Regions from separate parts of the Streptomyces sp. NPDC031670 genome, predicted to be linked through region 2. Evidence: riboswitches for the same ligand, from Rfam matches in the RefSeq annotation. Region 2 holds a riboswitch; the other holds the start of a gene.
The links. Region 2 has a riboswitch for S-adenosylmethionine ahead of thrC (threonine synthase). Riboswitches for the same ligand answer to the same signal wherever they lie in the genome.

Region 1: another riboswitch for S-adenosylmethionine. It lies ahead of ACZ5ID_RS15040 (aminotransferase class V-fold PLP-dependent enzyme); the one in region 2 lies ahead of thrC (threonine synthase).

What each region holds. Positions count from the first base shown of each region.
Region 1 covers NZ_JBVILC010000006.1:380,244-388,030, reverse strand. The annotation lists gene ACZ5ID_RS15070 (hypothetical protein) at 1-58, opposite strand, end outside; gene ctaE (aa3-type cytochrome oxidase subunit III) at 237-857, shown strand; gene qcrC (cytochrome bc1 complex diheme cytochrome c subunit) at 921-1,730, shown strand; gene qcrA (cytochrome bc1 complex Rieske iron-sulfur subunit) at 1,727-2,776, shown strand; gene qcrB (cytochrome bc1 complex cytochrome b subunit) at 2,773-4,401, shown strand; gene trpD (anthranilate phosphoribosyltransferase) at 4,537-5,601, shown strand; SAM riboswitch class IV at 5,690-5,807, shown strand; gene ACZ5ID_RS15040 (aminotransferase class V-fold PLP-dependent enzyme) at 6,038-7,447, shown strand; gene ACZ5ID_RS15035 (Lrp/AsnC family transcriptional regulator) at 7,631-7,787, opposite strand, start outside.
Region 2 covers NZ_JBVILC010000002.1:163,757-171,543, reverse strand. The annotation lists gene ACZ5ID_RS04780 (alpha,alpha-trehalose-phosphate synthase (UDP-forming)) at 1-647, opposite strand, end outside; gene ACZ5ID_RS04775 (glucosyl-3-phosphoglycerate synthase) at 722-1,669, opposite strand; SAM riboswitch class I at 1,858-1,985, shown strand; gene thrC (threonine synthase) at 1,979-3,331, shown strand; gene ACZ5ID_RS04765 (MoaD/ThiS family protein) at 3,366-3,644, shown strand; gene ACZ5ID_RS04760 (cold-shock protein) at 4,054-4,257, shown strand; gene groL (chaperonin GroEL) at 4,602-6,227, shown strand; gene murQ (N-acetylmuramic acid 6-phosphate etherase) at 6,322-7,239, opposite strand; gene ACZ5ID_RS04745 (MurR/RpiR family transcriptional regulator) at 7,282-7,787, opposite strand, start outside.

The DNA.
Region 1 (7,787 bases), on a different contig from region 2:
CCTGCTCACGGGTGTTCGCGTCGTCGCTGTAGACAAGTACGGTGGCGCTCGACTGCATTGTTCCTCCGATTCGACGGCGGTACGGGCTCGGGAGCCGATGCGCGGATGCTACTCCGTCCGACACCGTGTCAACACCGGTTCGGCGAGCGCCCGGATGGGCCGTTCGGGCAGGACACGGGGTGCGGACACACCGAACGGCACCCCCCGGAGTGAGCGCGAGATAAGCGACCGACATAATGTCGGTCGTGGCGACAGCAACGACAGTAGAAACCGGGCACGCGCACCCGTCGGTCAATCGGCCGAACCTCACCAGCGTCGGAACCATCATCTGGCTGAGTTCCGAGCTGATGTTCTTCGCGGCCCTCTTCGCGATGTACTTCACCCTGCGATCGGTGACGGGTGCCGAGCACTGGAAGGAAATGGCGTCCTCGCTGAACCTTCCGTTCTCGGCGACGAACACCACGATCCTGGTGCTCTCCTCCCTCACGTGCCAGCTCGGCGTCTTCGCCGCCGAGCGGGGCGATGTGAAGAAGCTGCGCACCTGGTTCATGATCACTTTCGTGATGGGTGCGATCTTCATCGGAGGCCAGGTCTTCGAGTACACCGAGCTGGTGAAGAAGGACGGCCTCTCGCTGTCCTCCGACCCGTACGGCTCGGTGTTCTACCTGACCACCGGCTTCCACGGCATGCATGTGACGGGCGGTCTCATCGCCTTCCTGCTGGTTCTCGGCAGGACCTACGCGGCCAGAAGGTTCACCCACGAACAGGCGACCGCCGCCATCGTCGTGTCCTACTACTGGCACTTCGTCGATGTCGTCTGGATCGGCCTCTTCGCCACGATCTACCTGATCAAGTAATCGGGCACGCAGACCCGACACCATCCCGCACTGACGCAGAAGATCCTGACACCGGGGTAATCCGTGAAAAAGCTCTCCGCACGACGACGCCATCCGCTGGCGGCGCTCGTCGTCCTACTCCTCGCGCTGGCGGCCACCGGGGGGCTGTACGCCGCGTTCGCGCCCGCGGACAAGGCGAAGGCCGACGAAACCGCCCAGTCCCTCGCTATCGACGAGGGCAAGAAGCTCTACTCCGTCGGCTGCGCCAGCTGCCACGGAACCGGCGGTCAGGGCACCTCTGACGGCCCGTCCCTGGTCGGCGTCGGCTCCGCCGCCGTGGACTTCCAGGTCGGCACCGGCCGGATGCCGGCGCAGCAGCCCGGCGCCCAGGTGCCGAAGAAGAAGGTCATCTACTCGCAGGCCGAGATCGACCAGCTCGCCGCGTACGTCGCTTCCCTCGGAGCCGGCCCCATCAAGCCGACCGAGAAGCAGTACAGCCCGGAAGGCGCGGACATCGCCAAGGGTGGCGAACTGTTCCGCACCAACTGCGCCCAGTGCCACAACTTCTCCGGCAAGGGCGGTGCGCTCACGCACGGCAAGTACGCCCCCAGCCTTGAGGGCGTGGACCCGAAGCACATCTACGAGGCCATGCAGACCGGCCCGCAGAACATGCCGTCCTTCCCCGACACGACGATGCCGCAGAAGCAGAAGCAGGACATCATCGCGTACCTGGACGCCGTGAACAGTGAGAAGACGGCGAGCCCCGGTGGCCTGTCGCTGGGGGGCCTCGGTCCCGTCAGTGAGGGTCTGTTCGCGTGGATCTTCGGCCTCGGTGCCCTCATCGCAGTCGCCATCTGGATCGCGGCCCACTCCGCTAAGGCCAAGAAGTCATGAGTAGCCAAGACAATTCCGAGAACCTGCCCAGCGAGCAGGACCCCGAGCACGGCTCGGTCGAGCGCGCCCGCGACCCGTTCGCGGACCCGGGGCTGCCGCCCCACCGTCCGCGCGTCCAGGACATCGACGAGGCGGCTGCCAGGCGCTCCGAGCGCGTGGTCGCCGGTCTCTTCATGCTCTCGATGGTCGCCACGGTCGCCTTCATCGCGTCCTTCGTGATCTTCCCGATCGACAAGATCGTCTACATCTTCCCGTTCGGGCACGTCAGCGCGCTGAACTTCTCCCTGGGTCTGACCCTGGGTGTCGCGCTGTTCTGCATCGGCGCCGGCGCGGTCCACTGGGCCCGCACGCTGATGGCCGACGAGGAGATGTCGGACGACCGTCACGAGATCGCCGCTCCGCCGGAGGTCCGCGAGAAGGTCATGCAGGACTGGGCGGACGGCGTCCGCGAGTCCGGCTTCGGCCGCCGCAAGCTGATCCGCAACACCATGTACGGCGCGCTGGCCATGGTGCCGCTCGCCGGTGTGGTGCTCCTGCGCGACCTGGGCACGCTGCCCGAGGACAAGCTGCGCAAGACGATGTGGGCCAAGGGCAAGGCCCTCATCAACATGAACACCAACGAGCCGCTGCGTCCCGAGGACGTGGCCGTCGGTTCGCTCACCTTCGCCAAGCCCGAGGGCCTGGAGGAGGACCAGCACGACTTCCAGACCCAGATCGCCAAGGCCGCCCTGATGATCGTCCGGCTCCAGCCGGAGAACATCAAGGACAAGCGCGAGCTGGAGTGGTCGCACCAGGGCATCGTGGCGTTCTCGAAGATCTGCACCCACGTCGGTTGCCCGATCAGCCTGTACGAGCAGCAGACCCACCACGTGCTCTGCCCGTGCCACCAGTCCACCTTCGACCTCTCCGACGGGGCCCGCGTCATCTTCGGCCCGGCCGGTCACGCTCTGCCGCAGCTGCGCATCGGCGTGAACAGCGAGGGCTACCTCGAAGCGCTCGGCGACTTCGAAGAGCCCGTCGGTCCTGCCTTCTGGGAGCGCGGATGAGCACCACCACGACTGACGAACGCCGCGAGCCCGGCAACGGCGAGAAGTTCGCCGACTGGGCCGACGGCCGGCTGGGGATCTACACCCTCGCCAAGACCAACATGCGCAAGATCTTTCCGGACCACTGGTCCTTCATGCTCGGCGAGATCTGCATGTACACGTTCATCATCATCATCCTCACGGGTGTGTACCTGACACTGTTCTTCCACCCGAGCATGAACGAGGTCGTCTACGACGGCTCCTACGTTCCGCTCCAGGGCGTACAGATGTCCGAGGCGTTCAACTCGACCATGCACATCAGCTTCGATGTGCGCGGTGGTCTGCTGATCCGGCAGATCCACCACTGGGCCGCGCTGATCTTCCTCGCGGGCATGTTCGTGCACATGATGCGCGTGTTCTTCACGGGCGCGTTCCGCAAGCCGCGCGAGGTCAACTGGCTCTTCGGCTTCCTGCTGTTCTTCTGCGGCATGTTCACCGGCTTCACCGGCTACTCGCTCCCGGACGACCTGCTCTCGGGCACCGGCGTCCGCTTCATGGAGGGCGCCATCCTGGGCGTGCCGGTCGTCGGCACGTACCTGTCGTTCTTCATCTACGGTGGCGAGTTCCCCGGCGGCGACTTCGTGGCCCGGTTCTACTCGGTCCACATCCTGCTGCTGCCCGGCATCATGCTCGGCCTGATGATCACTCACCTGATCCTGGTCTTCTACCACAAGCACACCCAGTTCGCGGGCCCCGGCCGCACCAACAAGAACGTCGTGGGCGCGCCGCTGCTGCCCGTCTACACGGCCAAGGCCGGCGGCTTCTTCTTCCTGGTGTTCGGTGTCATCGCGGTCATCGCGGCGATCGCCTCGATCAACCCGATCTGGGAGATCGGCCCGTACCGCCCGGACCAGGTGTCGACCGGCGCCCAGCCCGACTGGTACATGGGCTTCGCCGAAGGCCTCATCCGTGTGATGCCGGGCTGGGAGATCAACCTGTGGGGCCACACGCTGGTCCTGGGTGTGTTCATCCCGCTGGTGATCTTCCCGCTGGTGCTCTTCGCGATCGCGGCCTACCCGTTCATTGAGGCCTGGATCACCAAGGACACCCGCGAGCACCACATCGCCGACCGTCCGCGCAACGCTCCCGTCCGCACCGGTATCGGTGTGGCGTGGGTGACCGCGTACATGGTGATGCTGGTCGGTGGTGGCAACGACCTGTGGGCGACCAACTTCAACCTGTCGCTCAACGCCATCACCTGGTTCGTCCGGATCGCGTTCTTCGTCGGCCCGGTCGTCGCGTTCATCGTCACCAAGCGGATCTGCCTGGGCCTCCAGCGCCGGGACGCCGAGAAGGTGCTGCACGGTCGCGAGACCGGCATCATCAAGCGGCTGCCGCACGGTGAGTTCGTCGAGGTCCACGAGCCGCTCGACGCGGGCCAGCTGTACAAGCTCACCGCGCACGAGCAGACCCGCCCGGCCGAGCTGCCGGCGGCCGTCGACGAGAACGGTGTCAAGCGCAAGGTCTCCCGCATGGAGAAGCTGCGCGTGAAGCTCCACAAGGGCTACTTCGGCGAGCAGAGCCAGATCGCCAAGCCCACCGCCGAGGAGTACGAGGAGATCACCAGCGGCCACGGCCACCACTGATCCCCTCCCAGCGCACGCTGTACGCCACACAGCACGGGGCCCCGTCCACGCGATGGACGGGGCCCTCCGCCGTCCCCGGGGCTGGATAGGGTGGTCCACGATTCCCCTATCCGTCGGTGGACCCAGGAGCGGACCATGAACGTTGTGACCCCGGCAGGCGGCGACAGCGTGGCGGCCTACTCCTGGCCGGGCGTACTGGACGCACTGCTCAGCGGCACCGACCAGAGCGCCGAGGCGACGGCCTGGGCGATGGACTCGATCATGCGCGGCGAGGCTACCGACGCGCAGATCGCCGGGTTCGCGGTGGCCCTGCGGGCCAAGGGCGAGACGGTCGCCGAGATCACCGGCATGGTCCGCGCGATGTACGAGCACGCCAATCTGATCGAGGTGCCCGGCCGGACCGTCGACATCGTCGGCACCGGCGGCGACGGCGCCAAGACCGTCAACATCTCCACCATGTCCGCCATCGTGGTGGCGGGCACCGGCGCCAAGGTCGTCAAACACGGCAACCGGGCCGCGTCCTCCGCCAGCGGCGCCTCCGACGTCCTGGAGAAGCTCGGCGTCAACCTCGACCTCACCCCCCGGCAGGTGGTCCAGGTCGCCGAGGAGGCGGGCGTCACCTTCTGCTTCGCGGTCAAGTTCCACCCCGCCCTGCGGTACGTCGCCGCGGCCCGGCGCGAACTCGGCATCCGCACCACCTTCAACTTCCTCGGCCCGCTCACCAACCCCGCCCGGGTCATGGCCCAGGCCACCGGGGTCGCGGACGCCCGGATGGCGCCGATCGTGGCCGGGGTGCTCGCCGAGCGCGGCTCCTCGGCGCTGGTGTTCCGCGGCGACGACGGCATGGACGAGCTGACGACCACCGCGACCTCCCGGGTCTGGGTGGTACGGGACGGGGCAGTGCGCGAGGAGGCGTTCGACCCCAGGGACGTGGGCATCGGCCTGGTGCCGGTGGAGGCGCTGCGCGGAGCGGACGCCTCGTACAACGCGGACGCGGCCCGCCGGCTGCTGGCCGGGGAGACCGGGCCCGTACGGGACGCGGTGCTGCTCAACTCGGCGGCGGCGCTGGTCGCGCTGGACCCGGGCCCGGGCACCCTCGTGGAGCAGATCCGGGAGGGGATCGCCAGAGCGGCCGAGTCGGTGGACTCCGGGGCGGCGAGACGGGCCCTGGAGCGGTGGGTGGCGGCCAGCAACGCGTAGCCGCCGCCCGGGTGCGTGACGCGGGGCGCGGTCCGGATGCCGGACCGCGCCTTGCGCGTACGCCGACGTATGGCAGGATGCTTTCCAAGGTCATGAGTGACAGCGACTACGGCCCCGGCCCGCTGTCCGGCAACCCTCCGTCCGTGGCGGGGTGCCCCGGGTGAAGACCAGGCCGCAGGCAGCGAGGTCGGCGGCAAGCGCGGACCCCTGCGCACCCGTTCTCCGGGTGGCGCGCCCCTGGGGTCCTGGTCCTCAAGGGAGCAGTCTCGTGAGCAAGCGAATGCGATAGGGCCTTCGGCCCCTTCTTCTGTACACCTCCGTACGCCTTCTTCGCGTACGTCGAGGTCACCCCCCGTGCGTCCGGCGCCGCCGGTCGGTCCGCCGCGCCCCGGGGGCTCCACAGCCGATTCGCCTCGACCTGCCGGGAGATACCGCCATGTCCGCATACGCGTCCACGCCCACCGCCACGTCCGCCGTCACCTCCCCCTCGCTCTCGTCCCCGTCCGAGCGGCCCTGCTGCGCGGCGCCGCTGCCGGTGCTCGGCCGGGACGTCACCGTTCCGCTCGTCACCGGCGGCGAGGTGACGTACGCGGCCCTCGACTACGCGGCGAGCGCCCCCGCCCTCCAGCGGGTGTGGGACGACGTGGCCGCGTACGCCCCCTACTACGGCAGCGTGCACCGGGGCGCGGGCTACCTCTCGCAGCTCTCCACCGACCTGTTCGAGAACAGCCGGGCGACGGTGGCCGAGTTCCTCGACTGCCGCCCCGGCGACCAGGTGGTCTTCACCCGTTCGACGACGGACTCGCTGAACCTGCTGGCCCGGGTGCTCCCGGCCGACTGCCAGGTCTTCGTCTTCGAGACCGAGCACCACGCGTCGCTGCTGCCGTGGCGGGACGCGCGGGTCACGTACCTCGACGCGCCGCGCACGCCGCGGCAGGCGGTGGCGATCCTGGAGCGGGCGCTCGCCGACCGCGACCCCTACGGTCCGGCGCTGGTCTGCGTCACCGGTGCCTCCAACGTCACGGGTGAGCTGTGGCCGGTGAAGGAGCTGACGGCGGCGGCGCACGCGCACGGGGCGCGGATCGTGCTCGACGCGGCGCAGCTGGCGCCCCACCACCCCGTCTCCGTACGGGAGTCGGACGTCGACTGGATCGCCTTCTCCGGGCACAAGCTGTACGCGCCGTTCGGCTCGGGGGTGCTCGCCGGGCGCGCGGACTGGTTCCAGGAGGCCGAGCCGTACCTCGCGGGCGGCGGCGCCTCCCGTACGGTCGCGCGGCGCGCGGACGGCGGGGTGGACGTCGAGTGGCACACCACGGCCGCCCGCCACGAGGCCGGCTCCCCGAACGTGATCGGCGTGTACGCCATCGCGTCCGCCTGCAAGGCGCTGACGGAGGCGGGCTTCGACGCTCTGGTGGAGCGGGAGCGGCACCTGATCGCGAAGGTGCGGGAGGGGCTGGCGGCGGTGCCGGAGGTACGGGTGCTGTCCCTCTTCGGCCACGACGCGCCGAGGGTCGGGGTGATCTCGTTCGTCGTGGACGGCTGGAACAGCTCGCACTTCGCGGCGGCGCTGTCGGCGGAGTACGGGATCGGGGTGCGGGACGGCCTGTTCTGCGCGCACCCGCTGGTACGGACGCTGCTCGGCGGGGAGCCGCAGGAGCAGGGGGAGTGCGGGGCGCCCGAGGGCGAGCCGGGGGAGCGGTCCCTGAACGCGATCCGGGTCAGCTTCGGGGCGGGGACGCCGGATGAGCATGTGGAGCGGTTCGTGAGGGCGGTGCGGGAGTTGGTGGGGGAGGGGGCGAAGTGGTCGTACCAGGTGGAGGGGGGCCGCTGCGTCCCGGCAAAGTGACGTCCCCGGGGCTACGCCCCGGCCCCCTCTTTCGCCTGCGGACCGCGGAGGGTCGCTCGCGCAGTTCCCCGCGCCCCCAACTGCCCAGGGGCGCGGGGAACTGCGCGCTCAGCCACCCACCGGGCCGCACACGAACCCCGGGCCACGGCTGAGGCGAAATTCGGGTCGCCGCCCGCCCGAGGGCTACGCGTCGAGGCCGATCGCGAACGCCGCCTCCAGGTCGTGCTGGGAGTACGTCCGGAACGCCACATGCGTGTCCGTCACCTCCACGCCCGGGATCTTGCTGATCCGGCCGGGGATGATGTCCGCGAGGTCGTCGTGGCGGGCCACCCGGACCAGG
Region 2 (7,787 bases):
CAGCGGGTGAACGCGTCCGCCCAGCGCCGGGTCAGGAAGCCGAGCCGGTCCGCGCCGAGCATCCCCTTCAGGAGCTGCGCGGCCACGTCGTCCGGGAGCATCCGGAAGTACTCGGGCGGCGCCCACGGGGTGTGCGAGAAGTGGCCGATGCGCAGGTCGGGGCGGAGTTCGCGGAGCATGCCGGGGACCAGCGCCAGGTGGTAGTCCTGGACGACCACGGCCGCCCCGTCCGCCGCCTCGTCCGCCAGGGCCCGCGCGAAGGCCCGGTTGTACGTCTCGTACGCACCCCACTGGCGCCGGAACTCCGCGTCGAAGGCGGGCTCAAGGGGCGTCTGGTAGAGCATGTGGTGGACGAACCACAGCACCGAGTTGGCGATGCCGTTGTAGGCGTCGGTGTGCACGGACGCGTCGATGTCGAGCATCCGCACACCGGGCTCGCCCACCCCGCGCCGCACCGCCTCCCGGTCGCCGTCGCCGAGCGCGGAGCACACCCACAGGGTGTCCGCCTCGGCGCCGATGGCGGAGAGGCCCGAGACCAGGCCGCCGCCGCCGCGGCGGGGTGTGAGTGTTCCGTCGGGGTCGAGGGTGTACGAGACCGGGCCGCGGTTGGACGCGACGAGGATCTGGGCAGCACGCGCGGAGACCATGGAGACGAACCTAGCCCGAAGCGGAATGCCTCAAACGTGCGAACCGTGTCACGGAACCCGACGGTCATGCTCGTTTACGCCGCGCGATGCACCGCGTACTCCGAGATTTCGCGCATGGGCGGCCGTTCCTCGGTGTCCACCGCGTACGTGCGCGGTACGAAGCCCTCCTCGGCCCGCTCGAACTGGGTCAGCGAGGGCCGCACCAAGTGGGCCCGGGACAGCCGCAGTTGGGCCGTGCGGTAGATCGCGGCGGCCATCCGGCCGAGCGCCTGCCCGTCCTGGTGGCGGTGTCTGCGCACGCCCACGTCGACCTGGGCCAGCGCGTCGAGACCCACGGTGTGCAGCGCGTCGACGAGCAGCCCCAGCTCCACTCCGTAACCGACGGGGAAGGGCAGCCGCTCCAGCAGGGAGCGCCGGGCCGCGTACTCGCCGCCCAGCGGCTGGACGAACCCGGCCAGCTGGGGCCAGTGCAGATTGAGCAGCGGGCGGGCCACCAGTTCGGTGACGCGACCGCCCTGACCTGGGGAGTCGCCGAACGGGCGGTCGTACATCGCCTTGACGAGGTCGACGTCCGGATCGGTCAGGAGCGGGCCGACGATCCCGGAGACGAAGCCGGGGTCGAAGTCCTTCAGGTCCGCGTCGATGAAGCAGACGATGTCACCCGTGGTGACCAGCAGGGAGCGCCACAGGACCTCGCCCTTGCCGGGCAGCGCCGGTATCCGGGGCAGGATCGCGTCCCGGTGCACTACCCGGGCGCCCGCGGCGGACGCGACCTCGGCCGTACGGTCGGTGGAGCCGGAGTCGACCACCACCAGCTCGTCCACCAGCGGCACGGCGACGGTCATCAGCTCGCGCCGGATCGCGGTCACGATCTGCCCGACCGTGGCCTCCTCGTCCAGCGCCGGCAGGACCACGCTGACCGTGGTGCCGGTGCGGCGCTTGGCGGCCGTGATCGCGTCCAGCGGGCGGTCGGCCGCCGACCAGGAACGCCTGCTCAGCCAGCGCTCCACCTCTTCCAGCACGATCGGTGACCCCTCTGTGAGTGACGGTGTGCGGGACGGCTCGGGTGCCGTCTGTGATCCATCTCGCGGTTCGGACGACTATCTCAACCGTCCGCGCCTTCGGTTACAGTCTTGAACAACGCGGACGGCCGTCGCATGTCGGGGTCGCCACGCGGACAAATGCCCGGGTCATGGACCCGGTGCCACAGCGCTCATCCAGAGGGACTGAGGGAACGGCCCGTTGAAGTCCCGGCAACCCTCCTGCCGACCGCGAGGTCACGGTGGGGAAGGTGCCAATTCCGTCTCATGGCGAAACGCGCCATGGGGAAGATGAGGAGAAAGGGCCTCGCCATCATGGCTGTGCACACCGCCGACGTAGCTGCCGCCACGGACGCCAACGCGGACGCCACCACCGTAAACGCCACCACCTCAGTGGATCTCGGTCCCGCCGTCGCGCTTTCCTGCCGGGAATGCGGCGAGCGGTTCGACCTCGGCCCCATCTTCGCCTGCGCCCTGTGTTTCGGGCCGCTCGAAGTCGCGTACGACCTTCCGACTGGTGATCCCGAGGCGCTCCGCAAGCGGATCGAAGCGGGCCCCGACAACATCTGGCGCTATGCGCCCCTGCTGCCTGTTCCGGCCAATGTGGCTGAAAAGCCCAACCTGAATCCGGGATTCACCAAGCTCGTCAAGGCCGACAACCTCGCCCGCGAACTCGGCGTCACCGGTGGTCTCTACGTCAAGGACGACTCCGGCAACCCGACGCACTCCTTCAAGGACCGCGTCGTCGCCATCGCCGTCGAGGCCGCCCGCGCCTTCGGCTTCACCACGCTCTCCTGCTCCTCCACCGGCAACCTCGCGGGCGCGGTGGGCGCCGCCGCCGCCCGCGCCGGGCTGCGCTCCTGCGTCTTCATCCCGCACGACCTGGAGCAGGGCAAGGTCGTCATGGCCGCGGTGTACGGCGGCGAGCTGGTCGGCATCGAGGGCAACTACGACGACGTCAACCGCTTCTGCTCGGAGCTCATCGGCGACCCGCTCGGCGAGGGCTGGGGCTTCGTCAACGTGAACCTGCGCCCGTACTACGGCGAGGGCTCCAAGACGCTGGCGTACGAGATCTGCGAGCAGCTCGGCTGGCGGCTGCCCGACCAGCTCGTCGTCCCGATCGCCTCCGGCTCCCAGCTCACGAAGATCGACAAGGGGCTCCAGGAGCTGATCCGGCTGGGGCTCGTCGAGGACCGGCCGTACAAGATCTTCGGCGCCCAGGCCGAGGGCTGCTCCCCGGTCTCCACCGCCTTCAAGGCGGGCCACGACGTGGTCCGCCCGCAGAAGCCGGACACGATCGCCAAGTCCCTGGCCATCGGCAACCCGGCGGACGGTCCGTACGTCCTGGACATCGCCCGGCGCACCGGCGGCGCGGTGGAGGACGTCGACGACGCGCAGATCGTGGACGCGATCAAGCTGCTGGCCCGGACCGAGGGCATCTTCGCCGAGACGGCGGGCGGTGTGACGGTCGGTGTCACCCGCAAGCTCATCGAGGACGGGCTTCTGGACCCGGCCCTGACTACTGTCGTCCTCAACACGGGCGACGGCCTCAAGACCCTGGACGCGGTGGCGCCGACCACCGGCCCGACCGCGACCATCCGCCCGAGCCTGGACGCGTTCCGCGACGCCGGCCTGGCCGGCTGACCCACCAGCTCCCAGACGGAAGGCAGGAAGCCCCATGAGCGTCAACGTCCGCATCCCCACCATCCTCCGTACGTACACCGGCGGGCGGGCCGAGGTCGCGGCCGAGGGTGCCACCCTCGCCGAGGTCATCGCCGACCTGGAGAAGAACCACACCGGGATCGCCGCCCGGGTCCTGGACGACCAGGGCAAGCTGCGCCGGTTCGTCAACGTGTACGTCAACGACGACGACGTCCGCTTCGAGCAGGGGCTTCAGACGGCCACGCCGGACGGCGCCGGAATCTCGATCATTCCGGCCGTCGCGGGCGGCTGCTGACCTACGCGCTGTTACCTGAATTGCCCCCTCCGCAAGCTAAGCGGAGGGGGCAATTCAGTGTGGTTGAGCGCGGTACAGTGGGGAAGTCCCCTTCGTTGCGCATGCCACGTGCATATGAGAACGCGACGAACCGGCGTCGAGATGCAGTCAAAGTGTTCGAGCATATTGCTCCTTAAGTGCGCTTTGCCCGGCCCGACTTGCCCCGTAATGCTGGAATAGGCGGCATTCCGCTCCCGGCCCCTGCCTGGAATTCTCGTCCGATTGACCTGTTGCAGAGGGCAGTTGGGCAGATACATTCAGCCGCGGTCGACGCGTTCCGGCGCACACCCTCTCCTGTCGGAGGGTGGAGATCTGACCCGGGTCCGCGAAGTGCGGTCCCGTGCAAGGGCCAGTAATAGGGGAGTTAGGCATGGCTCAGGGCACCGTCAAGTGGTTCAACGCGGAGAAGGGGTACGGCTTCATCGCGGTCGACGGTGGTGCGGATGTTTTCGTCCACTACAGCGCGATCCAGATGGACGGGTACCGCACCCTTGAAGAAGGTCAGCGAGTCGAGTTCGAGATCTCGCAGGGCCAGAAGGGTCCGCAGGCGGACATGGTCAAGCTCGCCGTCTGATCTCGGCGCGATCGGCCACCGACGCATACAGGCCCGTGGGGCCCGCATCCTCTGTAAATGGATGCGGGCCCCACGTGTGTGTCCGGGCCCGCGTCGGCGCCCCCGGCCGCGGCGCGCGGGTGTCCGGGACCGGGCCGTGGCGGTGGGACGGCCTTGCACTCTCCGGGGTCGAGTGCTAATCATTGGCGTTAGCACTCTCCCAGTGAGAGTGACAGAACTTGGATCGGGTCAGTGAGGCCTGCGGACCGGGTGGGGCAAGGAACCACAAGGACCGCGAGCCGTCCGTCGCGGGCACCGGCGCGGTCCACGAAGAACGCCACCCCTGTCCGGGAGGACCACTTCACATGGCCAAGATCATCGCGTTCGACGAGGAGGCACGGCGCGGTCTCGAGCGCGGGATGAACCAGCTCGCCGACGCCGTCAAGGTCACCCTTGGCCCCAAGGGCCGCAACGTCGTCCTCGAGAAGAAGTGGGGCGCCCCCACGATCACCAACGATGGTGTTTCCATCGCCAAGGAGATCGAGCTCGAGGACCCGTACGAGAAGATCGGCGCCGAGCTGGTCAAGGAAGTCGCCAAGAAGACGGACGACGTCGCCGGTGACGGTACGACCACCGCGACCGTCCTCGCCCAGGCGCTCGTCCGCGAGGGTCTGCGCAACGTGGCCGCGGGTGCCAACCCGATGGCCCTGAAGCGCGGCATCGAGAAGGCCGTCGAGGCCGTCTCCGGTGCGCTCCTGGAGCAGGCCAAGGATGTCGAGACCAAGGAGCAGATCGCTTCGACGGCCTCCATCTCCGCCGCCGACACCCAGATCGGCGAGCTCATCGCCGAGGCGATGGACAAGGTCGGCAAGGAAGGCGTCATCACGGTCGAGGAGTCCCAGACCTTCGGTCTGGAGCTCGAGCTCACCGAGGGCATGCGCTTCGACAAGGGCTACATCTCGGCGTACTTCGCGACCGACATGGAGCGCATGGAAGCCGCGCTCGACGACCCGTACATCCTGATCGTCAACTCGAAGATCGGCTCGGTCAAGGACCTGCTGCCGCTCCTCGAGAAGGTCATGCAGTCGGGCAAGCCGCTCCTGATCATCGCCGAGGACGTCGAGGGCGAGGCCCTGTCGACCCTGGTCGTGAACAAGATCCGCGGCACCTTCAAGTCCGTCGCCGTCAAGGCCCCGGGCTTCGGCGACCGCCGCAAGGCCATGCTGAACGACATCGCCATCCTCACCGGCGGCACGGTCATCTCCGAGGAGGTCGGCCTCAAGCTGGAGAACGCGGGCCTCGACCTGCTCGGCCGCGCCCGCAAGGTCGTCATCACCAAGGACGAGACCACCATCGTCGACGGTGCCGGTGACAGCGAGCAGGTCGCCGGTCGCGTGAACCAGATCCGCGCCGAGATCGAGAACTCGGACTCGGACTACGACCGCGAGAAGCTCCAGGAGCGTCTGGCGAAGCTGGCCGGCGGCGTGGCCGTCATCAAGGCCGGCGCCGCCACCGAGGTGGAGCTCAAGGAGCGCAAGCACCGCATCGAGGACGCCGTGCGCAACGCCAAGGCGGCCGTCGAGGAGGGCATCGTCGCCGGTGGTGGCGTGGCCCTGCTCCAGGCCTCCTCGGTCTTCGAGAAGCTGGACCTGTCGGGTGACGAGCTGACCGGCGCCAACGCCGTGAAGCTCGCGCTGGAGGCCCCGCTGAAGCAGATCGCCGTCAACGGTGGTCTTGAGGGCGGCGTCATCGTCGAGAAGGTCCGCAACCTGCCCGTCGGCCACGGTCTGAACGCCGCGACCGGTGAGTACGTGGACATGATCGCCGAGGGCATCATCGACCCGGCGAAGGTCACGCGCTCCGCGCTGCAGAACGCCGCGTCGATCGCCGCGCTGTTCCTCACCACCGAGGCCGTCATCGCCGACAAGCCGGAGAAGGCCGCCGCGGGCGGCGCTCCGGGCGGCATGCCGGGCGGTGACATGGACTTCTGATCCTCGTCGGAGGATCGGCGAGCCCGGTTACGTACGGAGGGCGGCACCCCACTGGGGGTGCCGCCCTTCGGCGTTCGCGGGTTCCGGCGGCCGGCTACGGCAGCGCGGCGCGCAGCCGGCCCCGGGCCTCGGCCAGCCGCCGGGTCGCCGCCGCCGCGTCCAGATCCGCCAGCAGCATCAGGATCGCCGTCTTCACCTCGCCGTCGGCGGCGGCCAGGGCGCTCTCGACGGCCTCCTCGTCCGCGTCCGTGGCCAGCGCGACGATCCGGCGGGAGCGGGCGCGCAGCTTGTCGTTGGAGGCGCGGACATCGACCATCAGGTTTCCGTACGTCTTGCCCAGCCGGATCATCGTGATCGTCGAGATCATGTTGAGGACGAGCTTCTGGGCGGTGCCGGACTTCAGCCGGGTCGAGCCGGTCAGCAGCTCCGGGCCGACCACCACCTCGATGCCGTGCTCGGCTGCGGCGGCGAGCGCCGAGCCCGCGTTGCAGGCCAGGCCGATGGTCAGCGCCCCGCGCGCCCGGGCGTGTTCGACCGCGCCCACCGCGTACGGGGTGCGGCCGGAGGCGGAGACGCCGACGACCGTGTCGAGCGCGGTGAGGGCGAGCCCGTCCAGATCGGCCGCCGCCAGCTCCCCGGAGTCCTCGGCGCCCTCGACGGAGGAGGCGAGGGCCGTCGGGCCGCCCGCGATCAGCCCGACGACCTGCGAGGGGTCGGTGTTGAAGGTGGGCGGGCACTCGCTGGCGTCCAGCACCCCGAGCCGCCCGGCGGTGCCCGCGCCCGCGTAGACCAGCCGCCCGCCCCGGCCCATCCGCTCGGCGGTGGCGTCGATGGCGGCGGCGATGCGCGGGAGCTGGGCGGCGACGGCGGCGGGGACCGTGGCGTCCTCGCCGTTCATGATGCGGGCGATCTCGGCGGTCGGCAGCCGGTCGATGTCGGCGAGCTCGGGCCGGAACGCCTCGGTGGTCAGACCGGCCAGCTGGGCGCGGAGTTCCCCGTACGTGGAAGTCATGGCAGCGCTGCTCTCTCGTGACGTGTCCGAGGGCACCCGGGGTCAGCGGGTGCGCGGGCGGTGGCGGTGGGCGAGCGCCTCGTAGGAGGCGGCCAGCGCGGGGGCGGCCGTCTCGTAGGTGCGCTGGGCGACACCGATGAACAGGCAGTCCACGACGAGGAGTTGGCTGGTGCGCGACGACATCGCGGCCGGGCGCAGCTCGCTCTCGCGGGCGGTGGAGGTGGTCAGGACGTGGTCGGCGTACTGGGAGACGGGGCCGTCGGGGCGGCCGGTGACGGCGATGGTGGTGGCGCCCCGGTCGAAGGCGACGCGCAGCGGCTCGATGACGTCGCCGGTCGAGCCGGAGTGGGTGATGGCGACGGCCGCGTCCCCCGTCCGCAGCTGCACGGCGTTGGTGACGGCGAGGTGCGGGTCGGTGTGGGCGTGCGCGATGAGGCCGATCCGCAGCAGCTTCTGTGCGAGGTCCTGGCCGACGAGCGAGGAGGCGCCGACGCCGTACACATCGATGCGGCGGGCCTGCGCCAGGGCGGCGACGGCCGCGCCGAGCT